Piscinibacter sp. HJYY11: one gene and its partner. The main gene of each other region encodes a partner of the protein of the gene in region 2 in a complex. Links are inferred from orthologs where the notes say so. Each region holds a gene or a part of one and is shown on either strand. Other genes may lie near its edges.

Region 1 (16,448 bases), 1.5 Mb from region 2 along the record:
GAGATGCGCGTGGCCATCCTGATGCGCAAGGCCGACAGCGAAGGCACCTCGATGCCGGAGGACGTGGCCTTCTTCGTCGCCAAGAACGTGCGCGCCAACGTGCGCGAACTCGAAGGCGCGCTGCGCAAGATCCTGGCCTATTCACGTTTCTCGCAGAAGGACATCAACATCCAGCTCGCCCGCGAGGCGCTGAAGGACCTGTTGTCGATCCAGAACCGCCAGATCGGCGTCGAGAACATCCAGAAGACGGTGGCGGATTTCTACAAGATCAAGGTCGCCGACATGTACAGCAAGAAGCGCCCGGCCAGCATCGCGCGGCCGCGCCAGATCGCCATGTACATCGCCAAGGAGATGACGCAGAAGAGCCTGCCCGAGATCGGCGAACTCTTCGGCGGCCGCGACCACACGACGGTGCTTCACGCGGTGCGCAAGATCGCCGCCGAACGCCAGAAGAACACCGAGCTCAACCAGCAGCTGCACGTGCTGGAACAGACGCTCAAGGGCTGAGGACGAGACAAGGAAGAAGCTTCAGCACACGCGCCGGCGCCGTGTCAAATCACAAGCCTGGGGACAACTTCAGAACAAGTTCCAGGATGTCCACAGCCCCGCGCCCTTCCCCAAAGTTGTTGTCGGTTCGTCCCGGGTTTTGCGAGGTCGTCGCACACAGGGTTCGCTTGAAGATAAACGCTTGATGGAACAGGAGAAAATGGCGTTCTCCACAGAAAATGTCGTGCTCTACTACGACGACCAATTTAAGAGGTTGACATGATTGTCTTGAAGACAGCACAAGAAAAAGTCTTGAGCGCCTTGCAGGCCGTCTCGGGCATCGTCGAGCGTCGTCACACCTTGCCCATCCTGGCCAACGTGCTGATCAAGAAGACCGGCGGCCAGATCGAGTTCACGACTTCCGACCTCGAGATCCAGGTGCGCACCACGGCCGAGTTCGACGGCGACGCGGGCAACTTCAGCACCACCGTTGGGGCCCGCAAGCTGATCGACATCCTGCGTTCGCTGCCGGCCGACCAGACGGTGAGCCTGTCGGCCAACCAGAACAAGCTCACGCTGCAAGGCGGCAAGAGCCGCTTCACGCTGCAGACCCTGCCGGCCGACGACTTCCCGCTGGTGCAGGAAGCCGCCGACTTCGGGCCGATGTTCAGCGTGCCGCAGAAGACGCTGAAGACCTTGATCAACCAGGTGCACTTCGCGATGGCGGTGCACGACATCCGCTACTACCTGAACGGCATCCTCTTCGTCGCCGAAGGCAAGAGCCTGACCTTGGTCGCCACCGATGGCCACCGCCTCGCGCTCGCGCAGGCCACGCTCGATGTCGAGATCCCGAAGCAGGAAGTGATCCTCCCGCGCAAGACGGTGCTCGAGCTGCAGCGCCTCCTGAAGGACGAAGACACCGCGATCGAGATGCGCTTTGCCGGCAACCAGGCGAAGTTCAGCTTCTCGGGCATGGAGTTCGTCACCAAGCTGGTCGAGGGCAAGTTCCCCGACTACAACCGCGTGATCCCGAAGAACCACAAGAACAGCCTCACGCTCGGCCGCGCGCCGCTGCTGGCGAGCCTGCAACGTGCCGCCATCCTGACGAGCGAGAAGTTCAAGGGTGTGCGCGTCAACCTCGAGCCCGGCAGCCTGCGCATCGCCTCGAGCAACGCCGAACAGGAAGAGGCCAAGGAAGAACTCGAGGTCGACTACGGCGGCGACACCATCGAGATCGGCTTCAACGTGACCTACCTGATGGACGTGCTGGCCAACATGAGCGTCGACATGGTCAAGCTCGAGCTCCAGGACACCAACTCCAGCGTCTTGATCACCGTGCCCGAGCAGGCCGGCTTCAAGTACGTGGTGATGCCGATGAGGATCTGACCCCTGCGCGGCCCTCGTGCCGACCGTGACATGCCAAGCGGGCTTCGGCCCGCTTCACCGTTTCTAAAGAGGGGTGCCTACCCCGTTGAGAGAGTTCCAAGCGGCCATGACCGACGTCCAAAACCTCCCCGAAGAACCCGCCAAGAAGACCGCCGCCGAGATCAGCGCCGGTTATGGCGAGGGCAGTATCCAGATCCTCGAGGGCCTGGAAGCGGTGCGCAAACGCCCCGGCATGTACATCGGCGACACCTCCGACGGCACCGGCCTGCACCACCTGGTGTTCGAGGTGGTCGACAACTCGATTGACGAAGCCCTCGCCGGCCATTGCGACGACATCGTCGTCACCATCCACAGCGACAACTCCATCTCCGTCATCGACAACGGCCGCGGCATCCCCACGGGCGTGAAGATGGACGACAAACACGAGCCCAAGCGTTCGGCGGCCGAGATCGCCCTGACCGAGCTGCACGCCGGCGGCAAGTTCAACCAGAACAGCTACAAGGTTTCGGGCGGCCTGCACGGCGTGGGCGTGTCGTGCGTGAACGCGCTCTCGAAGTGGCTGCGCCTGACCGTGCGCCGCGACGGCAAGCAGCACTACATCGAGTTCAAGAAAGGCGTGCCGCAAGACCGCCTGATCGAGATGCGCGATGGCTTCGAGGTGAGCCCGATGCGCATCACCGGCGAGACCGAGAAGCGCGGTACCGAGGTCCACTTCCTGCCCGACGACGAGATCTTCCAGCAGAACAACGACTTCCACTACGACATCCTCGCCAAGCGCCTGCGCGAGCTTTCGTTCCTCAACAACGGCGTGAAGATCCGCCTCGTCGACGAGCGGAACAACAAGGAAGACAACTTCGCCTTCGCCGGCGGTGTGAAGGGCTTCGTCGACTTCATCAACACCGGCAAGAAGGTGCTGAACCCGACCGTCTTCCACGCCACGGGCGAGAAGAACAGCGAACAGGGCACCACCATCACCACCGAGGTGGCGATGCAGTGGAACGACGGCTACAGCGAGTCGGTGCTGTGCTTCACCAACAACATCCCCCAGCGTGACGGTGGCACCCACCTCACCGGCATGCGCGCCGCGATGACGCGTGTCATCAACAAGTACATCGAAGACAACGAGCTCGCCAAGAAAGCCAAGGTCGAGGTGACCGGCGACGACATGCGCGAAGGCCTGTGCTGCGTGCTCAGCGTGAAGGTGCCCGAGCCCAAGTTCTCCAGCCAGACCAAGGACAAGCTGGTGTCGAGCGAAGTGCGCGGCCCGGTGGAAGACGTGGTGAGCAAGGCGCTGACCGACTACCTGCTCGAGAACCCCAACGACGCCAAGATCATCTGCGGCAAGATCGTCGAAGCCGCCAAGGCCCGCGAGGCCGCCCGCAAGGCGCGCGAGATGACGCGCCGCAAGGGCGTGCTCGACGGCATGGGCCTGCCCGGCAAGCTCGCCGACTGCCAGGAAAAAGACCCGGCGCTGTGCGAGATCTACATCGTCGAGGGTGACTCCGCCGGGGGCTCCGCCAAGCAGGGCCGCGACCGCAAGTTCCAGGCGATCCTGCCCCTGCGCGGCAAGATCCTCAACGTGGAGCGTGCCCGCTTCGAGCGCCTGCTCACCAGCAATGAAATCCTCACGCTGATCACCGCGCTCGGCACCAGCATCGGCAAGGAAGAGTTCAACCCTGACAAGCTGCGCTACCACCGCATCATCATCATGACCGACGCGGACGTGGACGGTGCGCACATCCGCACGCTGCTGCTCACCTTCTTCTATCGGCAGATGCCCGAGATCGTCGAACGTGGCCATGTCTACATCGCGCAGCCGCCGCTCTACAAGGTCAAGCTCGGCAAGGAAGAGCAGTACCTGAAGGACGGCCACGAGCTCGATGCCTACCTGCTCAAGGTGGCGCTCAAAGACGCCAAGCTCGAGACCGGCATGGGCGGCGCGGTGCTGGCCGGCGAGACGCTCGACACGCTGGCGCGCCAATACGTGCTCGCCAACAACGTGGTCGACCGCCTGGCCAAGTGGATGGACGTGGAGGCCCTGCGCGCCATGGCGAACGGGCTGGAGATCAACCTCGACACGCTGGAAAGCGCTGAACAGTCGGCGGCGGCCTTGAAGGCCGCGCTGCACAATGCCGAGGTCACCGCCGAGTTCGACACCCGCATGGACAAGCACATCCTGCGCATCAGCCGCATGCACCACGGCAACGTGAAGAGCAGCGTGATCACCGCCGACTTCGTGCACGGTGCCGACTACGAAGCGCTGAGCACCGCCGGCCGCACCTTCAAGGGCCTGGTGAGCGCCGAAGCCGTCGTCAAGCGTGGCGAAGGCGAGAAGCAGAAGGAAGCCAAGGTCAGCGACTTCCGCCAGGCCATGGCCTGGCTGATCCAGCAGGCCGAGTCGGCCGTCGGCCGCCAGCGCTACAAGGGCCTGGGCGAAATGAACCCCGAGCAGCTCTGGGAAACGACCATGGACCCGAACGTGCGCCGCCTGCTCAGGGTGCAGATCGACGACGCGATCGAGGCCGACCGTGTGTTCACCATGCTGATGGGCGACGAGGTCGAGCCGCGGCGCGACTTCATCGAGCAGAACGCGCTGCGGGCCGCCAACATCGACGTCTAGAGCGTCGAGCGCAGCGGCTCAAAAAAGCAAAGGCCCCGCGAGGGGCCTTTGTCATGGTGCTGTCGAGACATCAGACACGATGCCGCGAGCCCTTCAGCGCTTCACGCGCGTTGCCCACGCTCTTCTGCGCCTTGCCTTCGACCTGCTTGGCCGCGCCACGCTCTTCGTGCTTGGGGCTGCCGATCACTTCGCCGGTCTTGCGTTGCACCTTGCCGGCGGCGTCCTTCATGGCGCCCTTCACTTGGTCTCGGTTCATATGAACTCCTTCAGTCGGTGGTTGCCATACGAAGCATGTGATGCACATGCTTCACCGTGAGACAAGGCTACGCCGATCGTCTCGAGTCGGCTGCGAGAGAGAGGCGCGGTTCGTGGTCGGACCTCGCCTACAGGCGCGGTGCCGTGGGCTCGGCGCTCAGCGCCGGTGCGCCGCTCTCGTCTTTCAGCTGCACGCCGGTGAGCTGTCGGCGGCGCGCTTCCTGCGCCAGCCACCACAGCGTGTGCGCCGCCTGCGCATACGGCAGGCCCTCGGGCCGGATGTTGGAGATGCAGTTGCGTTCGGCGTCGTGCCGGCCGGTGCGCGGCGCCCAGGTGAGGTAGACGCCCAGGCTGTCGGGCGAGCTGAGGCCAGGGCGTTCGCCGATCAGCACCGCCACAAGCTGGGTGCAAAGGGCTTCACCGATCGGGTCGCCGAGCGCGACACGCGCCTGCTCGGCGACGACCACGGGCCCCAGGCGCCAACCGGCAGGGGCTCGTCGGCGCACTTCGGTGAGCAGTGGCAGCGCGTGCCGCTCGAGGGCGAGCGACGAGAGGCCGTCACCCGCCACCAGCAGCAGGTCGCAGCCGGTCGCGTCGGTCTGCTGTTGCAAGGTGTGCTGCGAGGCGTCGTCCAGGCGGCGGCCGAGGTCGGGGCGCAGCAGGTAGGTGGCACGGTCGGGGGCCGCGCTGTGCACGCGCAGTGTCGGCCAGCCATCGGTTTGAAGTCGCTTGCACAAGCCGGCCGCATTGAGCGGCAGGTGCACCGCATCGCGCGCCATCGCATGCGCCGCGCCGAAGCGCAGCAGCTCCTGCGTGGGCACGCTCACCCCCGTGCGGCCGAGGGCCACGCGCGCCGGGGTGTGGGCCTTCAGGGCCTGCCACGGGTCTGGCGTCACCGCGCCGTCATGGCTCATGCTGCCGCCTCGATCAGCGGATGTTTCGCCGGCACCGGCAGCACATGCCCGGCCGCATCGGTGATGCCCATGCGCTGCAGCCAAGTCTCGAACTCCGGCGCACGCTTCAGGCCCAGCAGCTCGCGCAGGTAGAGGGCGTCGTGGAAGGAGGTGCTCTGGTAGTTGAGCATCACGTCGTCGGCGCCCGGCACGCCCATCAGGAAGCTCAGGCCCGCATTGGCGAGCAGGGTCATCAGCGCATCCATGTCGTCGCCATCGGCTTCGGCATGGTTGGTGTAGCAGACGTCGCAGCCGATCGGCAGGCCGAGCAGCTTGCCGCAGAAGTGGTCTTCCAGGCCGGCGCGGATGATCTGCTTGCCGTCGTAGAGGTACTCCGGCCCGATGAAGCCGACGACGGTGTTGACGAGCAGCGGCGAATACGCGCGCGCCACCGCATAGGCGCGGGCCTCGCAGGTCTGCTGGTCCACACCGTGGTGCGCGTTGGCGCTGAGCGCCGAGCCCTGGCCCGTCTCGAAGTACATGACGTTGGCGCTCGCCGGGTCGCCGACCGTGGCGCGCTTGAGCGACAGCGCAGCCTCGCGGGCTTCCTTCAGGAGCGCCAGGTCGATGCCGAACGAGGCATTGGCCTGCTGCGTGCCGGCAATAGACTGGAACACCAGGTCCACGGGCGCGCCGTGCTCGATCGCCTGCACGGTGTTGGTCACGTGCGTCAGCACGCAGGACTGGGTGGGGATCTGAAAGCGCGTGATCAGTTCGTCGAGCCGCTGCAGCAGCGAGACGATCGCCGGCACGTTGTCGCTCGCCGGGTTGATGCCGATCACCGCGTCGCCCGCGCCATAGAGCAGGCCGTCGAGCGTGGACACCGCGATGCCGCGGGGGTCATCGGTCGGGTGGTTGGGCTGCAGGCGCACCGCCAGGTGGCCGGGCAGGCCGATGGTGTTGCGAAAGCGGGTGACGACACGGCACTTGCGCGCGACGAGGATCAAATCCTGATGGCGCATCAGCTTGCTGACCGCCGCGGCCATCTCGGGCGTGATCCCGGTGTGCACACGGGCGAGTGCCGCGCTGTCGGCCGCGTCCGACAGCAGCCAGTCGCGGAAGCCCCCGACGGTGAGGTGTGCGATCTCGGCGAAGGCCGCCTTGTCGTGCGTGTCGATGATGAGGCGCGTGACCTCGTCGCTCTCGTAGGGCACGAGCGCCTCATCGAGAAAGCGCTGCAGCGGCAGCTCGGCCAGGCACATGCGCGCGCCCATGCGTTCGGCGTAGCTGGTGGCCGCCACGCCGGCGAGCTGGTCACCCGAGCGCAGCGGCGTGGCCTTGGCCATCACCGCCTTCAGGTCGGCGAACTGCCAGGTCTGGGTGCCGATGCGGTGCTGGTAGGGCATGTGTGGGTGGCGTCGGATGCGCGGCGGCTGGGCCGCGACGCGGGCTCAGCCCGCGTTCGGCATGACCGGGGCGGCCGCTTCGCGGCGCTTGTGGCCCCCCAGCATGAACACAACATACGCGAGGAGCATGGTCCCGGCAAACACGCCCGCCAGCAGGGTGTTGTAGTAGACCATCGCGGCCAGGCACAGCACCGCCAGCGAGAGCGCAATGGCCGGGAACACCGGGTAGCCGATGGCCGGGAAGGGCCGCGCCAGATCGGGCTCCTTCTTGCGCAGCGCGAAGAGGCTGAGCATCGACATGATGTACATCACGATCGCACCGAACACCGACATCGTGACGATGTTGGCCGTCAAGGTCTGCCCGCCGAAGGAGAAGAGCTGGTCGCTGAAGATCGCGGCGATGCCGATCACGCCGCCGGCCAGCACCGCGCGGTGCGGCGTGCCGAAGCGCGGGTGGATGGCTGCGAAATAGCTCGGCAGGTAACCGGCGCGTCCGAGCGCGAAGATCTGCCGCGAGTAGCCGAGGATGATCCCGTGGAACGAGGCCACCAGCCCGAAGAGGCCGATCCACACCAGCATGTGCAGCCAGTTGCTGTTCTCGCCCACCACGGTCTTCATGGCCTGCGGCAAGGGGTCGTTGATGTTGGACAGCTTGCGCCAATCGCCCACGCCGCCCGCGAACACCATCACGCCGATGGCCAGCACCACCAGGGTGATGATGCCGGCGATGTAGGCCACTGGAATGGTGCGCTTCGGGTCCTTGGCTTCTTCGGCGGCCATGGCCACGCCTTCGATCGCCAGGAAGAACCAGATCGCAAACGGGATGGCCGCAAACATGCCCGAGATGGCCACGACGCTGAAGGTGTCTTGCCCCGCCCAGCCGTGGGCCACGAAGTTGGCCACCGAAAACGCGGGCGCCACCCCCCCCATGAACACCAGCAACTCGAAGATGGCGAGCGCGGTGATGATCAGCTCGAAGGTCGCGGCCGTCCTGACGCCGACGATGTTGAGCGCCATGAAGATCACATAGGCGCCGGTGGCCATGAGCTTCTGGTCGACCCCGGGAAATTGCACGCCCAGGTAGGAGCCGATGGCCATTGCGATGGCCGGCGGTGCGAACACGAATTCGATCAGGGTGGCGAAGCCGGCGATGAAGCCCCCGACCGGCCCGAAGGCACGCGACGCGTAGGCGAAGGGCCCACCGGCATTGGGGATCGCCGTCGTCAGCTCGGTGAAGCTGAAGATGAAGGTGGTGTACATCGCCGCGACGACGAGGGCCGTGATCATGAAGCCAAGCGTGCCGGCGCTGGCCCAGCCGTAGCTCCAGCCGAAGTACTCGCCCGAGATCACCAGCCCAACGGCCAGCCCCCACAGATGCCAAGCGTTCAACGTCGGTTTGAGGTGACCTGTTTGCATGAGGGCTCCAATCAGAAGACGGCGATGGGGAACTGCGCGGCAAGGAATTAGCAAGTTCCTTGCCGGTGCAGCTCCGCACACCGCGCGGATCGGAGGCCGTCAGGCGGCGTCGAATGGCGTCAGGGGTCGGCCCTCCAAAGGGGCCTCAAGAGGGGCTCAGCGCCGGCGGTCTTCCTCTTTGCCCGACACGGTCTGCGCATCGAGGCCGCGCGCGGGCGACTCGAAGGTCTGCTGCTCCTCGCCGCTCGGCTCGATCAGCTCCTCGATGATGAAGTTGCCATAGCGCTGTGCCCGCTCGGCGTGGAAGCGGCGGGCGATCTCGGCCACCTGCGTCCATTGCGCTTCTTCCTTGGCCTTGACGACGAGGAAGCTGTAGCCCTCGTCGGCCAGCTCGCCGTGGGCGCGGGCGAGGTTGATCTCCTGGCCCAGGTTGGCGAGCGGGCTGGCCTTGGCGAGGTCGATGTCGACCTGCTCGCGCATCTGGTCGGAGGTGTAGCGGGAGATGTTCTCGTCGGCGAAACCGGCCTCGCGGAGCGCGTCGGCGGCGGCGCCCATGTCCTGCTGGGTCGGGAACGAGACGATCACGTGGCCGACGGGGGCAAAGACGCCCAGCGTCTGGGGGTGCGACTGCTTGTCCATGGAAGGCTCCTGTGCGGCCCGGCGGGCCGCTTCCGTCGCATCGTCCCCATGCGGGCATGGCGCGTCACCCGGACGGCGGCGCGAGGGGCTGTCGGCGATTGCCTACTTGTGCAGGTGCGTGTGCGCTGCGCCGCCCTGTGCCAGCCCGGCCTGCCAGGGCGGCCAGGCGGCCTCGAACGGCGTGGCGGCGGGCGCAAAGGCGAGCGGGTTCGCCACCAGGCGCACCCAGGCCAGCGTGTCGTGGTGGTTGCCCGGGGGCGCGCCGTCGTCGCGGAAGGCCACGAGCCAGGCGTGCACCGCGGCGTAGTGCTGCGGGTGCTTGCGCAGCGTCCAGGCGAGGCCGACGAGGTCGGCATAGGCCTCTTCGCGGCGGGTCTGCTGCATGGCCTGCCAGGCGTCGCGCACGGAGGATTCACGCGAGGCGGCATCTTCGGCCTCGCGGCCGGCGCTGAAGCCGGCCGGCACGGTGTGCCACGCGCCGCGCACGTAGCGCCAGCAGTGCCCGAGTTCATGCGCGGCCATGGCCTCGACCACCGGTGTCAGCAAGGGCTCGGGAATGGCGGCGAGCGTGCTCCCGGCCTCGGGGTTGCCGCGCATCGAGAGCACGAGCTTGCAGCGCTCGTCGACGTAGGCCATGGCGAGCGGCGCTTGGCCCGGTGTGGGCTGCGGCTGCACCACGATGTCGAGCGGGAGGCGCTGCTGGCGCGCGTAGGCGATGACCGGCGAGGCCAGGCGCAGCCAGCGCTGCTCGAGGTCGGTCAGGCCCCCGTCGGCACGGGCGGGGATCGACGCGGCCAGGGCGCAGGCGAAGAGGGCGGGCTTCCACATGCCTCCCATTGGACCGGGCTGCACGTGCGGTCAAGGCTCGAAGAGTGCGGACTAAGCACGACTTTTCAGGGGGATGCCGGCTTGATCTGTTGCACGCACCGGCTACCCTAAGGCCGCGACCTGCTGCCTTGGCCATGAAAAGATTCCAAGCCCTGCTCGACCAGCTGACCCTCGGCCTCGACACCCAGGCTTACACCCTGGAGCAGAGCGCCGAGATGGTGTGCCGCCACATCCAGGCCGAACTCGGGTGTTCGCAGGTGAGCGTGTGGCTGCTGGAGGCGCGCGAGAGCGGCCCCTTCCTGCGCCACCAGATCGGCTACGACGGGCCGGCCGGGCGGGTGCTGCTCGGCTCGGAGCTGGCGAGCCACCCCGACATCTGGCCCTACGTGGAAGAGCTCACGCGGCAGGGCGTGTTCGCGAGCGACGACGCACTGGCCGACGAGCGCCTCGGCGGCCTGCGCGAGAGCTTCCTCGCGCCGCTCGACCTGCGCTCGGTGCTCTACGCCACCATCGGTGCCAACGGCAACACGACCGCGCTGCTGGCCTGTGCCGAGCGGGGCGCCAAGCGCCGCTGGTCGGCGGTGGAGATCCGCACGCTCAAGGCGTGTGCCGACGCGATCTCGCTGCGGCGTGCACGACGCCACCGGCGTGAGGCCGAGGCGGCCTCGCTTGCGCAGCGCCTGCTGCAGTCGCAGGTCCAGCCGAAGCTCAGCGTGCTGCCGCCCGAGGACTGACGCCGGGCGGCATTCAGAGGCCCAGCCGCTGCGGCGAGAGGTACTGCTGGCGGTAGACCTCGAAGGGCAGGCTGTCGCCGGCCTCGACCTTCTTCTGGTCTTCCACGGAAGCCTGGGCCAGTTGCGCGTGATGCGCGTCCTGCTCCGCCGTGTGGGGCAGGGCGAGCAGGGCGGCCTGCGTCTGGCGGCTCTGCGCCAGCGTGAAGGCGGAGAAGCTGTGCTGGAAGTCCTGGGCCATCGCGTTGAGCACCCGCGCCGAGGGCGTGAGGCTGGCATCGGCCAGCAGCTCGCGCGCGGCGATGAGCGCGGCCTGGTGCAGCTCGCCACCGTGGGCGGCGTCGAGCGCGGCGGCGATGGGCCTGCATTCGTCGACGATCTGCAGGCCCCAGTCGACCAGCGTCACCTCCTGGGTGCCACGCTCCAGCTTGAGGCCGGGCTCGCGGCCGCGCGCGGCGGTGCGGTGCTGGTTGCGGCCGAGCGCCGCGATCTCGTCGGGCGTGTCGGGCGGGCTCGCGCTCAGCAGGCAGTGCAGCAGGAAGATGTCGAGGAAGCGCACCGTCTCGGCGGTGATGCCGATGGGCACGAAGGGGTTGAGGTCCATCAGCCGCACTTCGACGTATTCGACACCGCGCTCGCGCAGCGCGTGCAGTGGGCGCTCGCCGGGGAAGATCACGCGCTTGGGGCGGATGGTCCCGTAGAACTCGTTCTCGATCTGCAGCAGGCTGGTGGCGAGCTGGTTGTACTCGCCGCCGGGGTTCTGCACGCCGATGGCGGCGTAGGCGGGGTAGGGGCGGGTGAGCGCCTCCTGCAACGAGGCGCCGTAGCTCGCGAGGCTGTTGTAGCTGACCTTGAGGCTGGCCTGCGCATCGCTCTGGTAGCCCAGCCGGCCCATGCGCAGCGAAGTGCCGTGCGGCATGTAGAGCGTGCGTTCGGCGAGCGGCTGCAGCTCGTGCGCTCGGCCTTCGACGAAGCTGGCACCGACCGCCGGCGAGGCACCGAAGAGGTAGAGCAGCAGGAACGAGTGCCGGCGGAAGTTGCGGATCAGCGAGAAGTAACCCTCGTCCGACACGCCCGGCAGCGACCAGTTGTAGTGGATGCCGGAGATGGTCTGCATGCGCCGGCCGTAGCGGTGGCCCAGGCCCATGCGGTAGACGCTCTTGGCGCGGCCCACGTTGGAGTTGCCATAGCGCCCGATCGGGATGGTCTCGTCGGCCGGCAGCTCGCAAGGCATGCTCGACACCCACATCAGCTCGTCACCCGCGGCCTGCATCACGCGGTAGACGGCCTGGTGGATCTGCGTGAGCTCGCCCAGGCAGGCCTCGATGCTGGCGTGTGCGCCGGTCACGAGCTCGAGCTGCGACTCGCTGAAGTCGGTGGTGATGTGCGGGTGGGTGAGGGCCGAGCCAAGGGCTGCGGGGTGCGGCGTGAGCGCGAGCGACGCGTCTGGGCCGGCGCGCAGGCTTTCTTTTTCGATGCCGCGGCGAATGCCCATCAGCACACCGTGGGGCAGTGCACGCAGGCGGTCTTGCAAGTCGCTCATGCGCGTCTCCTCGATCCTCTTGGGGAGCGGAAGGTATCAGAGCTTGGCGTTGGGCGCCGTCCAGCGGGTTGATCGAAGCTGTGTTAGGTCAGGCCGCTGGCAGCAGCTTGACCGAAAGGCGCCCGCCGCGCTCGACCAGCTGCAGCAATCGGTCGATGTTGGGGTGCTTGCCGGGGTGGGCCCGCGCGTCGGCGGTGTGCTCGGCATAGAGCGACAGGCCCTCGTGCGCCGCTTCGACGGTGATCGCGCCGAAGCGCTGCGCCAGTGCGTGGTACACGGCGACCGAGCCGGCGGAGCCGGGCTTGTTTTCGAGCGTGGCGCTGACCGTGCCGCTGTCATCGAGCAGTTGCAGCCCGGCGAGGTGGGTGACGGGGGGCAGGTTCTTCAGGTTGTCAGCGAAAGCCATCGTCATCGTCCTCAGGTCACCGACTGGAAGAGGGCCAGCGTGCGCTCGAAGGCAAGGCGGGCGCTTTCCGGCTCATAGTCCTTGCGGCGGTCGGACTGGAAGCCGTGGCCGGCGTCGTAGAGGTAGACCGGCACCTCGGCGTGTGCGTCGATCACCTTCTGCACGCTGTCGAGCGGAATGCTCGCATCGTGCTTGCCGAAATGCAGGATGGTCGGGCACTTGGGTTGTTCGTTGGCGAACTGCGGCACCAGGCTGCCGTAGTAGCCCGAGGCGGCGGCGAGGCCGGTGCAGCGGCAGGCTGCGGCCCAGGTCACCGAGCCGCCGTAGCAGTAGCCGGTGATGAAGACCTTGCCGCGCTGACCGAGCGCATCGATGCAGGTCTGCGTGTCGTCCACGCTCAGCCTGAACGGGTGCAGCTCGCGTGCCACCTTGATGGCCTTGGCGCGGTCTTCATCGGAATAGCTCGCCTGGAAGCCCGGCGCCTCGCGGTCGTAGATGGCGGGGGCGAGCACCTCGAAGCCCTGGTCGGCAAAGCGGTCGGCCTGTTCCTTGATGTGCTCGGTGACGCCGAAGATCTCCTGGATCAGCACCAGCCCGCCGCGGCGCTGGCCCTTGGGCTCCACGTGGTACACGCCGATGGTGGCGCCGTCGCTCATGGTCATCTGGATCATGCTGCCGCGTGTGCTCATGGGCTTTCTCCGGGGTGGATTCGGGGTGGGGCAGGAATATACGGCCTCGTCCATGACATTGCTGGCAGGCGGCCGAAGGAGGGTCCGCCCATGGAAACGCATGAAACGAACGCAACAAGTTGCACAGACCAACTTATTGCGATATGCTGAACTCACGTCAAAGGAGAAACACCATGAGCCGCCGAGTCCAGCTCCTCGTCATCGATCCGCAGAACGACTTCTGCGACCTGCCCGAGTCCTACCGCCCTGCCGACGCCCTGACCGGCCACCGCGTGGCGCCCACCCTGCCGGTGGCCGGCGCGCACGCCGACATGCAGCGCCTCGCGGCGTTCATCCGCCAGACGAGCGCGGTGTGGAGCGACGTCGCCATCACGCTCGACTCGCACAACCGCCTGCACATCGCGCACCCCACCTTCTGGCAGAAGGGCGATGGCAGCGCGGTGGCGCCGTTCACCGCCATCAAGGCCGAGCAGGTGCGCGCCGGCGAGTTCGTGCCGCGCGACCCGGCCATGCTGCCCCGCGCGCTGGCCTACCTCGACGCGCTCGACGCCCGCGGCCGCTACACGCTGATGGTGTGGCCGGTGCACTGCGAGGTGGGCAGCTGGGGCCACAACGTGCACCCCGACGTGCGCAACGCCTACAACGTCTGGGAGACCCAGCAGCTCAAGGTGGTGCGCAAGGTGATGAAGGGCGGCAACACCTTCACCGAGCACTACAGCGCGCTGCAGGCGGAAGTGCCCGATGCCGACGACCCCGAGACGCTGCTCAACCGCACGCTGCTCGCCGCCCTCGACACCGCCGACCTGCTCGTCATCGCCGGCGAGGCCAGCAGCCACTGCGTGAAGGCGACGACCGAAGACATCGTCGACCACCTGCCCGGGGGAAGGCCGGAACGCATCGTGCTCCTCACCGATTGCATGAGCCCGGTGGGCGGCTTCCAGGCGCAGCACGAGGCCTTCCTCGCCGACATGAGCGGGCGTGGCGTCCAGCTGGCCACCACCGCCGACCTGCTGCCCGAGCTGCTTGCGACCTCACGCTGAAGAAGGTTTCAACATGACCCCCGTCATCCAGCACCTGCTCGAGACCGACCTCTACAAGTTCACGATGTGGCAAACCTTGCTGCATGGTCATCCGCAGGCCCAGGCCGAGTACCGCTTCGTGTGCCGCAACACCCCGGCGTACCCGCTGGCCGAGCTGCTGCCCGAGGTGAACGCGCAGCTCGACCACCTGTGCAGCCTGTCGTTCCGCGAGGAGGAGCTCGCCTACCTGGGCGGCCTGCGCTTCATCAAGAGCGACTTCGTCGACTTCCTGCGCATCTTCCGCTTCCAGCGCCGTTTCATCGAGGCGCGTGCCAACGGGCCGGTGCTGGAGATCGTGGCCCGGGGGCCGCAGGTGCACGTGATGGGCTTCGAGATCTACGTGCTCGCCATCGTCAACGAGCTCTACTTCCGCCGCTTCGAGCAGGAACCGGCGCTCGCGGAGGGCCGTCGCCGCTTGCAGGCCAAACTCGCGCAGCTGCGCGCCTTCGAGGCCGAGCCCGCGCGGGCCCACCCCTTCGAGTTCTTCGACTTCGGCGTGCGGCGGCGTTTCAGCGGGGCCTGGCAGGAAGAAGTCGTCTCGACCTTGAAGGAAAACGTGCCCCAGTTCTTCAAGGGCAGCTCCAACGTGCACCTCGCCCGCACGCTCGGCCTCGTGCCCATCGGGACCATGGCGCACGAGTACCTGCAGGCCTACCAGGCCTTCGGCGTGCGCCTGCGCGACTTCCAAAAGGCCGCGCTCGAAGACTGGGTGCAGGAATACCGTGGCGACCTCGGCGTGGCGCTCACCGACGTGGTCGGCATGGACGCCTTCCTCGCGGACTTCGACCTCTACTTCGCCAAGCTCTTCGACGGTTTGCGCCACGACTCGGGCGACCCTGTGGTGTGGGGCGAAAAGGCGCTGGCGCACTACGCGAAGCTGCGCATCGACGCGCGCACCAAGCGCCTCGTCTTCAGCGACGGGCTGGACTTGCCCACCGCCTTCCAGCTCTACCGCCATTTCGCCGACCGCACGCAGACCGGCTTCGGCATCGGCACCTCGCTCAGCAACGACGTGGGCCTCACCCCGCTCAACATCGTGATGAAGCTGACCCACTGCAACGGCCAGCCGGTGGCGAAACTGTCCGACTCGCCGGGCAAGACCCTGTGCGAGGACCACACCTTCCTGGCGTATCTGCGCCAGGTGTTCAACGTGAAGGACAACCCATGAAAGAGAGGGCCTGATGCTCAACATCACCGTCGCCCAGCTCAACTACTTCGTCGGTGACATCGAAGGCAACGCGCAGAAGATGATCGCGGCCGCCCAGCAGGCCGCGCTCGAGGGCGCCGAGCTGATCGTGTTCTCCGAACTCTCGCTCACCGGCTACTACCCCGGTGACCTGCTCGACGAGCTGCACTTCATGGACCGTGTGGCCGCCGGCATCGAGAGCATGAAGAGCGCCTCGCGCCAGCTGCGCAACCTGCACTGGGTGCTGGGCGCGCCAGTGCCGCGCGCCGGCCCCGGCAAGCGGCTGCACAACATGCTGCTCGTCATCCACGCCGGCGAGGTGGTGCTGCAATACGCCAAGCAGCTGCTGCCCACCTACAACATCTTCGACGAGCACCGTCACTTCGAGCCCGGCCCCGACGTGGCGCGCGTGCTGCGCATCGGCCACACGCAGGTCGGCGTGATGATCTGCGAGGACGGCTGGAACGACGAAGGCCTCGACTACACCGTCAACCCCTTCCAGCGCATGCGCGATGCGGCGCCCGATCTCGTGGTGAGCATCAACGCGAGCCCCTCCAACATCGGCAAGCGCGAGCAGCGGCACCAGGTGTTCGGCGACGCGAGCCAGCGCCACGGCCTGCCCATCCTCTACGTCAACCAGGTCGGCGGGCAGGACCAGGTGGTGTTCGACGGCGCCTCCTTCGCGGTGGAGCCGGAGCGCGGCGTGGTCTACGAGGCGCAGCGTTTCGTGGAAGACGTGCGCGTGCTGCGCTTCGACAACGGGCACTTCCTCAACCGGGCCGGCGAGGCGCTGCCGCCGGTCGACCCGAAAGGTCTCTCGACCATGGCCTTCTACCGCGCGCAGATCGTGCTCGGCCTGCGCGACTACGCGCGGCGCTGCGGCTT
Region 2 (9,597 bases):
ATCTCTTCGCACCCAGGCTCTTCGAGGCGTGGCGAGCCGAAGGCATCGGCGAATCACTCGTGCGCACCGTGCCGGATCGAAGCACCGGTCTCTACGCGATCCGAACCGATGCGCACGGCGAGCGCCACTTCAGCTACTGGCGAGAGCGCAGCGCCGCGCGGGCTTACTTCGAGGGCGAGCCTTCGCCGCTCGAACAGCAGGCAGGCGAGATCGACGTGCTCTACCTGAGCGGCATCAGCCTCGCGATCATGGGCCCGGAGCTGCCTCCCCGACTTCGCGCGCTGCTGCACGGCCTGCGCTCGCGTGGTGCCCGTATCGTGTTCGACAACAACTACCGGCCGCGCCTGTGGGCCAGCCGAGGCGCTGCGCAGTCGGTGTTTGCGCAGCTCTACGAGATGGCCGACATCGCGCTCGTCACCCTCGAAGACGAGATGGCGCTGCAGGGGCTTGCGTCCGACGAACTCGCCTTGCAACGCACGCTTGACCTGCCTTGCGCCGAGGTGGTGGTCAAGCGTGGCGCACGGCCCACGCTCGTGCGACAGTTGGGCCACACCCCGATCGAGGTGCCGGTGCAGACCGTGTCACGCGTCGTCGACACCACTGCGGCCGGCGACTCGTTCGCGGCGGGCTACCTAGCGAAGCGGGTGATGGGTGAGTCGGCCGTCGCGGCGGCCGAGTGGGGCAATCGGCTGGCCGCCACCGTTATCCAGCATCCTGGCGCCATCGTGCCGCCGGAGGCGATGGCGTGGGCCACACGCCCCGCAGACCCAAGTCCCAATCGCGGCCTGCCTTGAGGCGGACAGTCGATGCACACAACCCCTTCCAGTCGCCTGCAAGGCAAGACGGCCTTCGTCACCGCCGCCGGCCAGGGCATCGGTCGCGCCACCGCCGAAGCCTTCGTGCGTGAAGGTGCGCGCGTGATCGCGGCCGACATCAACGCTGAGCTGCTGGAATCGCTTGCGCGCGACACCGGCTGCGAGATCCGCCGCCTCGACGTGACCGACGCCGCCGCCGTGCGCGACACCGTGGGCGCGCTCGGGCCGCTGCAGGTGCTCTTCAACGGCGCCGGCTACGTGCATGCCGGGACCTTGCTCGAATGCGAAGACGCCGACTGGAACTTCTCCTTCGAGCTCAATGTGCGATCGATGTACCGCGTCATCCGCGCCGCGCTGCCCGCGATGCTCGAGCAGGGTGGCGGCTCCATCGTCAACATGGCCTCGATTGCCGGCCTGAAGGGCGTGCCCAACCGCTTCGCTTACAGCACCACCAAGGCGGCGGTGGTGGGGCTCACCAAGTCGATCGCGGCCGACTTCGTGGGCCGTGGCATCCGCTGCAACGCCATCTGCCCGGGCACGGTGCAGTCGCCTTCGCTGCGCGAGCGCATCAGCGCCCAGGCCCGCGCCAGCGGGCAGAGCGTCGAGCAGGTCGAGGCCGCCTTCGTGGCGCGCCAGCCTGTCGGCCGCATCGGCCGCCCGGAAGAGATCGCTGCGTTGGCGGTCTACCTCGCGAGCGACGAGTCGAGCTTCACCACGGGCACCGCGCTGGTGATCGATGGCGGCTGGTCCAACTGATTTCGTTGAACGCAAACGTCCGTGCCGATCAGCGCCGCTCCAGCGTGCCGAGCCAGTCGCAACGCAGGCGGCCGCGCCGGTGCAGCGAGCGGCGCAGCGCCACGTACAGCGTGGGCGCCAGGAAGAGGACCGCGCAGCCCAGCGCCATGCCCGGCCACCAGAGGATCAGCGCTGCCGGCTCCCCCATCCAGCCGAGCAGCCAGGCGGTGAGCACGCCGTCCCAGGCGTGGTATTCGAGCGGGTTCTCCGGCTTGTGGGCGACTTGCCAGAGCTTGATGTCCTGGAGCTGCTGCAAGGTCATGGCGCTCTCCCGTCGAGGAAGGGCCCTTCAGCGTAGAGGCAAGCGCAGCGGCTGAAAACCCCTATGTCGCAAACCCCTGAGCTTCGCTCAGGCAAGCAGGGCGAGCTGCTCCGACAGCGGCTTCTCGCCGAACAGCCATTGCCCCGGCAGGAGGCGCATGCCCTGCTCGCTGGGCCACACCAGCGCCGGCACGCCGTGCATGCCGACCGACTTCATCACCTTCTTGGCGCGCACCACCCGCTTGGCGGTGGTGGCGGCGAGCGTGGGCTGGGCGAGGCGCTGCTCCCAGGTCTCGGGGTCGTCGCCGAGCGACGCAGCCAGGGCCTGCGCGATGACGCTGCGGTCGCTGATGTCTCGGCCGGCCACGAAGCGCTCGCGCTGCAATGCGTGCAAGGCATCGAGCTCGCGCCGCACGTCCCACAGCGAGACGGCGGTGAGCGCTTCCGTCGCGGCGGTACTGTCGAAGGGCAGCTCCGGGTTGGCGAGCACCTTGCGCTTGTAGAGATCGCTGAAGCGTTGCCCGCTCATCGCGGCGATGCGCGCGTCGGCCTGCTCGATGTGGCGGGCCATCTCGGGGTCGAGCGTCTTGCCGGGTGCGGCGAAAAGCCCGCTGGGCACGGGCTCGACGATGCACCCCCCCAGATCTGCCAGCCCGTGGATGGCGGGCATGGCGCCGTAGCACCATCCGCACAACGGGTCGTAGAGGTAGATCAGGTGGTCAATGGCCATCCGGCGAGTATGCGACAGCCTCCAGCGCCCGACGCCCGGGCGCCGATGGCCGGCAGCCTGGTGGCGCCGGGCGGCAGCCCACAGCGGCTGCAGTGGCGCGGCCGCGACGCTTGGCCCTTCAGTACGCGGCGGTGAACCGGCGCTGCACGTGCCGGGGCGTCTCGACCTCGTCGACGATGGCCACGGCCAGGTCGGCCACCGAGATGCCGGCGGGGGCGCCGCTGGCGTCGAACAGCACCTCGTCACCGCCGATGCGGAAGGCCCCGCGCCGCTCGCCGGGGGCGAGCATCACCGCCGGCGAGACGAAGGTCCAGTCGAGCGAGCTTTCCTGGCGCACCAGGTTGAGCGCCTCGCGGGCGGCAAGGGCCCCCTGCTTCCACTCGGCGGGGAACTCTGGGGTGTCGACCAGCTGGACGCCGGGCGCGACGTAGAGGCTGCCGGCGCCACCCACCAGCAGCACGCGCTTGACGCCGCTGCGTTTCACGCCGTCGAGGATGGCGCGGGTGCCTTGCAGGAAGACGTCGTGGATCTTCGGCTCCTGCCAGCCGGGGTTGTAGGCGCTGACCACCGCGTCGTTGCCTTCCACTGCCTGCGCGACCTCGGCGCTCTGCAGCGCGTCGGCCTTCACCACGGTGAGGCCCGGCCGGGCGGTCAGCTTGCCGGGGTTGCGGGCGAGGGCGGTGACGTGGTGGCCGCGGCGCAGCAGCTCTTCCAGCAAGGCGGTGCCGACGAAGCCGGTGGCGCCGATGAGGGCGATCTTCATGGGTGTTTCTCCATCACGTTGCGAATGGGTGTGACGATATGGGCTTCACAATCAGCCGGGAAGTCGTTCAAATCCAAGAACTTCTTTAAGCTGGGCTTCACAATGGACGATCTCCGGCGCATGGCCGTCTTTGCCGCGGTGGTGCAGCACGGCTCCATGAGCGCCGCCGCGCGGGCGTTGCGCATGAGCACCTCGGCGGTGAGCCAGCAGCTGCGCCTGCTGGAGCAGGGCAGCGGCGTGACGCTGCTGCACCGCTCCACCCGCAAGCTCTCGCTCACCGACACCGGCGCCCGTTTTGCCGAGCACTGCCAGGCGATGGTGAGTGCCGCGTCGCAGGCCAAAGCCCAGCTGGCGCTCGCGCACGATGCGCCGAGCGGCGAGCTGCGCATGTCGGCCCCGGTCGGCTTCGCTCGCCACATCGGCCCGGCGCTCGCCCCGCTGCTCGCCGACCACCCGGCGCTCACGCTGCGGCTGCTGGTCGACGACACGATGATCAACCTCGTCGATGCGCGCATCGACCTCGCCTTGCGCGCCGGCCGCCTGCCCGACTCGACCTGGGTCGCACGCAGGCTGTGCGACTTCGACTGGGTGCTGTGTGCCTCGCCCGACTACCTGCGCCGCCACGGCGAGCCGACGACACCGTCTGAGCTGGCGCGGCACCAGTGGCTGGTCGGCTCGCGCGACGGCTCGGCCCTGCAGATCGAGCTGGCAGGCCCCGAAGGCGCGAAGGAGACGCTGCGCGTCGAGGCCCGCATCGCGAGCAACAACCAGCTGAGCCTTGAGCAGATGTGCGCGGCGGGCCTGGGCGTGGGCATGCTGACCCACCCCGACGTGCACGCCTTGTTGAGCACCGGCGCGCTGCAGCGCGTGCTGCCGGCCTGGCGTTTGGCGCCGATCCCGGTGTGGGCCGTCACGCCCCAGCGCGACAACCAGCCGGCGAAGGTGCGCCATGCCATCGAGGCGCTGCGGGCGCACTTCGAGGCCACGCCCGGCACACGCCGGTGAGCCGCTCAGGTGGGCGTCACTGCGGCACGGTGCCGGGAATGAGGATGCGCCGGTCGACGTTGCGGATGTCGGTGTGGCCGCAGAAGGCCATGCTCACGTCGAGCTCCTTGTAGATGAGCTCAAGGCACTTGGCCACGCCTGCCTCGCCGAGCGCGCCCAGGCCGTAGAGGAACGAGCGGCCGATCAGCGTGCCGCGGGCACCGAGCGCCACGGCCTTGAGCACGTCCTGCCCGGAGCGGATGCCGCCGTCCATCCACACCTCGATCTTCGAGCCCACCTCGCGGGCGATCTCGGGCAATGCGGCGATGGAGGACGGCGCGCCGTCGAGCTGCCGCCCGCCGTGGTTGGAGACGATCAGTGCGTCAGCACCGCTGCTCGCGGCGTAGCGTGCGTCTTCCACGTCCATGATGCCCTTGAGGATGAGCCGGCCGCCCCAGCGCTTCTTGATCCACTCGACGTCGTTCCAGTCGAGCTTGGGGTCGAACTGCTCGCGCGTCCAGGTGCTGAGCGAAGTGACGTCGCTCACGCCCTTGGCGTGGCCGATGAGGTTGCCGAAGCTGTGGCGCCGGGTCGTCGCCATGCCCCAGCACCAGCGCGGCTTGGTCATCAGGTTGAGGATGTTGGCGATCGTCGGCTTGGGCGGCGCGGTCAAGCCGTTCTTGATGTCCTTGTGGCGCTGGCCGAGCACCTGCAGGTCGAGCGTCAACATCAGCGCCGATACGCCGGCGGCCTTGGCGCGGTCCATCAGGCGCTCCATGAAGTCGCGGTCGCGCATCCAGTAGAGCTGGAACCAGAAAGGCGACTTGGTGTGCGCGCGGATGTCCTCGATCGAGCAGATGCTCATCGTCGACAGCGTGAAGGGGACGCCGAACTTTTCAGCCGCCTTGGCCGCGAGGATCTCGCCATCGGCGTGCTGCATGCCGGTGAGGCCGGTGGGGGCGATGGCGACCGGCATGATCGCCGGCGTGCCCGCCATCGTGGTGCGCAGCGTGCGGCCTTCCATGTTGACCGCGACACGTTGCCGCAAGAGGATCTTCTGGAAGTCGGCCTCGTTGGCGCGGTAGGTGCCTTCGGTCCACGAGCCGGAGTCGGCGTAGTCGTAGAACATGCGCGGCACGCGCCGCTTGGCGAGGACGCGCAGGTCCTCGATGCAGGTGATGGGGGTCATGCCCCGGAGCTTATCCCCTGCGACGACGCGGCACGAAGTTCAACTGCGTACTCGTTTTCACCGGCGTCGCGCTCACCTGCACCGGCACGGCCGTCTGTTCCTGCAGCTGGTCGGGGTGCCAGATCGTGAGGCTGGCCCCGCCATCGGGCACGCCGTCGATGGTGACGACACCGTTGGCGTCGGTCTTGCCGAACCAGGGCGTGTCGGCCACGTAGACCTGGCCGCGCATCGAGCCGTGGATGTGGCAGCCCAGGCCGATGGGGCCGGCTGCATCCATCTTCAGGTCGGCGCTGGACATGCCTGATTTTTTCTTGGCCGGGCCGCTCGGGTAGGCATCGGTGCCGCCCTTGGCCTCGGCGATCGGGTCGGCGTCGAGGCGCAGCTCGAAGGTCTTGGCCGGCGCGATGGCGCCCAGCGGGCCGCTTGGTGTGGAGCGCACGTGGTGGTCGTAGGCGTCCTTGTTGACAAAGCGCAGCGTCGTGCCCACCGGCACCACGGTGAGGAAGGGGATGAAGCGCGAGCCTTCCTGCGTGATGAGCACCGGCTTCGACGACGGCGTGACCGTGCCCTTGGTGGCGGCCTGCACCAGCACCACGACGTCGGGCGCGGGCTTGCCGTCCTTGTCGGTCACAGTGAGCTGCACGGTGCCGGCGTGGACGGTGGTGGCGGCCAGGGCCAGCAGGGCCAGGAGGTGTCGTGTCATGGTGTCGTCTCCCTCAGGTGTTGCTCACGGTGTGTTGATGATGTCGCGGTGCATCGGCGCGAGTTTCGCGAGAAGCTTGTTCTGCGTCGAGAAGGCGATGCCCTGCGCGTTCATGCTGTCTTGCAGCACCTCGACCAGCGCGTTGAAGTCGCGCTTGGTGATGTCCATTCCGGCGTGGGCCTTCTTCATGTCGGGGCCCTTGAGCTTGCAGGGACCTCCGGAGACCTCGCAGAACTGTGCCACGAGCTGCGCCTTCACGTGCTTGTGGTCCACGTCCTTGAAGAAGGGATTCATGCGCTTGTCGGCGAGCAGTCGCGTCATGAAGTCGTCCATCAGCGTCGTGAGGCCGGGCTGGCCGCCGAGCTGCTGGTAGAGCGAGTCGTCGGCCTGCGCGTGCGCAGCACCGGTGAGCGCGACCAGAAAGGCGAGGGTGCGGAGCAGGTGTTTCATCTGGAGGCTCCCGTGGATCAGAACGCGACCTGCGCCGACACGTAGGCGCCGGTCTGCCGCTTGTTGACGACACCCGGCACGATCTTGCCGGCATCGACGTAGGCGAGCGTGAGCGAGAAATGCTTGCTCGGCGCCCACGCGATGAACACATCGGCCCAGTCGTCTTCGTCGAGCGCACCGGCGCCGAGCGCCGTGTTGTCGCGGAAGTTGTCGGGCTTGGCGCGGTACTCGGCGCCGATGGCGAGGTCTCGCCGCAAGAGCCACGCAAGCGACACCTCGGGTTGAACGCGGTAGCTGGTGTGGCCGGTGGCACCGAAGCCGAGCAGGCCGTTCTGGTTGGCCTTGGTCGCGCGCAGCGTGCCGTTGACGAGGATGCCCGGCGCAAGGAAGAGCTTGGTGGCGCTGACGTAGACGTCGGTGCCGCTGTCCTTTACGCCGAAGGCGGTGAGCGTGGGCTGCAGCGCGCCGGCATCCGACTTCTTGTGCTGTACGCCGATGGCCACCTGCGGCAGCCAGGTGTCGCTGTCGAGCACCGCATCGCCGAACACGCGCAGCTTCACGCCGACGATGTCCTGCTTGAGCTTGAGGCCCGGCAGACCGAGCGTGGTGCCCACCGGGCCGGTGTCGAAGGATTGTTTCGCGAACGAGACTTCGATCCGGTCGTCATACGCGACGGCGGCGCCGTAGGCGTTGACCGCGAAGTCCTGCGTCTTCACGCGGGTGGCGAAAGCCGAGCCGCCGAATTCGCCGGCGGTGCCGTAGCCACCGGTCACCGCCCAGGGCGTGAGGCCGCCGCCGGCCGCGCCCTCGATGTTGCTGACGCCGCCGGTCAGCAGCAGCTTGCCGCCGAAGGCGAAGGCCGAAGAGCTGGCGCAGGCGAGGGCCAGCGTGGCCAGTGCGAAACGATGGTGTCTGGGCATCGGGTGTTTCTCCTCATCTCCATGACGCATCTACGCAGCCGATGCGTCATCGGATGCATCGAAGGACGCATCGAACAGCGGCAGCGGCGCATGGTAAGCGGGCACTGGCTCTTGTGCCACCGGGGCTTCGGTGGCGTGAGGATTGAGCAACTCCGTGAGCTTGGCCAGGTTGCCGGCGCGCACGCCGAGCAGCCGCAGTCGCCGCGTGAGGTCGGCGCGCTTCAAGCACTCGCCGGCGGCGCGGCGGATGGTCTTCGCGTCCATCGTGTGCGCGGGCAGGGTGAGGTCGCGCGTGACGATCTTGAAATCGTCGAAGCGCAGCTTGATGCCGATGGTCTTGGCGGCGTAGCCCTTGCGGCTGAGGTCGTCGGCCAGCTCGACGCAGAGGTCGGTGAAGATGGGCGTGAGCACGTGCCGGTCGCGCACCGCGTGCAGGTCGCGCTCGAAGGTGGTCTCGCGGCTCATTGAGACCGGCTCGCTGTGCGTGACCACCGGCCGGTCGTCGCGGCCATGCGTGGCGGCGTGCAGCCACGCGCCGTAGCTGCGGCCGAAACGTTCGACGAGGAAGAGGGGGTCGGCCGCGGCGATGTCACCCAGCGTGTGCAGGCCGAGCGCGGCGAGCTTCTCGCTCGACTTGGGGCCGATGCCGTTGAGCTTGCGCGCGGCCAGCGGCCAGATGCGCGCGGGGATGTCGTCGTGCGTCAGCAGCGTGAGGCCGTCGGGCTTGTCGAATTCGGAGCAGAGCTTGGAGAGCAGCTTGTTCGGCGTGATGCCCACCGAGCAGGTGAGGCCGCCGGTCGCTTCGCGCACCGCGTCTTTCAGTTGCTGGCCGATGGCGCGGCCGCCATCGTCGTGCACGCCCGGCAGGTCGGTCAGGTCGATGTAGATCTCGTCGATGCCGCGGTCTTCCACCAGCGGGGCGATGCGGCGCACCGCGGCCTTGAAGAGGCGCGAGTACTTGCGGTACTCGTCGAAGTCGACCGGCAGCAGCACGGCGTCGGGCGCGAGCTTGGCGGCCTTCATCGTGGGCATGGCGGAGAAGACGCCGAGCTTGCGCGCTTCGTAGGTGCTGGTGGTGAGCACGCCGCGCCCCGTGTAGTCGCGCAGGAGCGAGAACTCCCGCGTGCCGTCGGGCTTCAGCACCGGCTGGTGCCGGCGACCGCCGCCGATCACCACCGGCAGGCCCTTCAATTCCGGATAGCGCAGCAACTCCACGGAGGCGTAGAACGCATCCATGTCGAGGTGGGCGATCAGGCGGGGCACGGCTGTATTTTCATACAGTTATTTGCAGCCAGCCAAGCACTACCATCCTGCGATGACCTACACCGCCCGATGCCTCTGCGGCGGCATCAGCTTGCGCCTCGAAGGCGAGCTGGCGCCGATCCAGATCTGCCATTGTTCGCAGTGCCGCCAGGCCCAGGGAGGGGCCTTCGCGGCCAACATCCCGGTCGATGCATCGAAGGTGCATGTCGACAGTGGCACCGAACTCATGAGCGAATACGAGGCAACGCCCGGCAAGAAGCGCGTCTTCTGCCGTCGCTGCGGCTCGCCGATCTACAGCGCGCGAGAAAACCTGCCGGGCGTGCTGCGCATCCGCGCCGGGCTGATCACCGAGCCGCTGGCCGCACGGCCCGGTTTCCACATGCACGTGGCCAGCAAGGCCAACTGGTACGAGATCCACGACGGGCTGCCGCAGCATTCGCAGGGCCACGTTCCACCTTCCCCCTGACCATGCTCGACTTCGAAGCCCCACCCATCGAGTCGTCGCAGATGCGCCGCGCCGGCCGCGAACTGCTGTCGCTCGCGCTGATGGACACGCGCAACCACAGCCTGCGCTGGATGAGCGCCATCGAAGCCGCGCTGCCCGGCTTTACCGTCAGCGAGAACCTGCGCGAAGGACTCAACCCGCCGCTGTGGTCGCTCGGCCACCTGGCCTGGTACCAGGAGCACTGGATCTCCCGCAACGTGCAGCGCCAGCGTGGCACGC

The links.
Region 1: the proteins of dinB (region 2) and dnaN are in contact, whole or in part, in a solved structure (PDB 1OK7), measured with the Escherichia coli proteins. The link is inferred for Piscinibacter sp. HJYY11 from one-to-one orthologs.

The regions. Positions count from the first base shown.
Region 1 is NZ_JAERQZ010000001.1:3,284,474-3,300,921, forward strand. What follows is about bases 1-2,818. They hold dnaN (DNA polymerase III subunit beta), read left to right. Parts: upstream 1-765; coding sequence 766-1,872; downstream 1,873-2,818. Other genes in these bases: dnaA (chromosomal replication initiator protein DnaA), read left to right, coding at 1-507; gyrB (DNA topoisomerase (ATP-hydrolyzing) subunit B), read left to right, coding at 1,979-2,818. In the rest of the region: more of gyrB, read left to right, coding at 2,819-4,492; JI745_RS15220 (CsbD family protein), read right to left, coding at 4,563-4,748; ethanolamine ammonia-lyase subunit EutC, read right to left, coding at 4,876-5,661; JI745_RS15230 (ethanolamine ammonia-lyase subunit EutB), read right to left, coding at 5,658-7,046; eat (ethanolamine permease), read right to left, coding at 7,092-8,462; JI745_RS15240 (hypothetical protein), read right to left, coding at 8,619-9,101; JI745_RS15245 (hypothetical protein), read right to left, coding at 9,204-9,929; JI745_RS15250 (GAF domain-containing protein), read left to right, coding at 10,064-10,663; gshA (glutamate--cysteine ligase), read right to left, coding at 10,677-12,203; JI745_RS15260 (DUF2322 family protein), read right to left, coding at 12,292-12,609; JI745_RS15265 (dienelactone hydrolase family protein), read right to left, coding at 12,621-13,298; JI745_RS15270 (isochorismatase family protein), read left to right, coding at 13,472-14,338; pncB (nicotinate phosphoribosyltransferase), read left to right, coding at 14,352-15,545; JI745_RS15280 (NAD+ synthase), read left to right, coding at 15,559-16,448. UniProt on the Escherichia coli protein: Confers DNA tethering and processivity to DNA polymerases and other proteins. Acts as a clamp, forming a ring around DNA (a reaction catalyzed by the clamp-loading complex) which diffuses in an ATP-independent manner freely and bidirectionally along dsDNA.
Region 2 is NZ_JAERQZ010000001.1:4,756,193-4,765,789, forward strand. What follows is about bases 6,758-9,597. They hold dinB (DNA polymerase IV), read right to left. Parts: upstream 8,874-9,597; coding sequence 7,641-8,873; downstream 6,758-7,640. Other genes in these bases: JI745_RS22325 (DUF3034 family protein), read right to left, coding at 6,758-7,610; JI745_RS22335 (GFA family protein), read left to right, coding at 8,926-9,339; senA (selenoneine synthase SenA), read left to right, coding at 9,342-9,597. In the rest of the region: JI745_RS22280 (sugar kinase), read left to right, coding at 1-794; JI745_RS22285 (SDR family oxidoreductase), read left to right, coding at 807-1,571; JI745_RS22290 (hypothetical protein), read right to left, coding at 1,600-1,872; JI745_RS22295 (DsbA family protein), read right to left, coding at 1,960-2,601; JI745_RS22300 (NAD(P)-dependent oxidoreductase), read right to left, coding at 2,720-3,364; JI745_RS22305 (LysR family transcriptional regulator), read left to right, coding at 3,467-4,369; JI745_RS22310 (alpha-hydroxy acid oxidase), read right to left, coding at 4,386-5,537; JI745_RS22315 (plastocyanin), read right to left, coding at 5,548-6,240; JI745_RS22320 (group 1 truncated hemoglobin), read right to left, coding at 6,265-6,690; more of JI745_RS22325, read right to left, coding at 6,708-6,757. UniProt on the Escherichia coli protein: Poorly processive, error-prone DNA polymerase involved in translesion repair and untargeted mutagenesis. Copies undamaged DNA at stalled replication forks, which arise in vivo from mismatched or misaligned primer ends.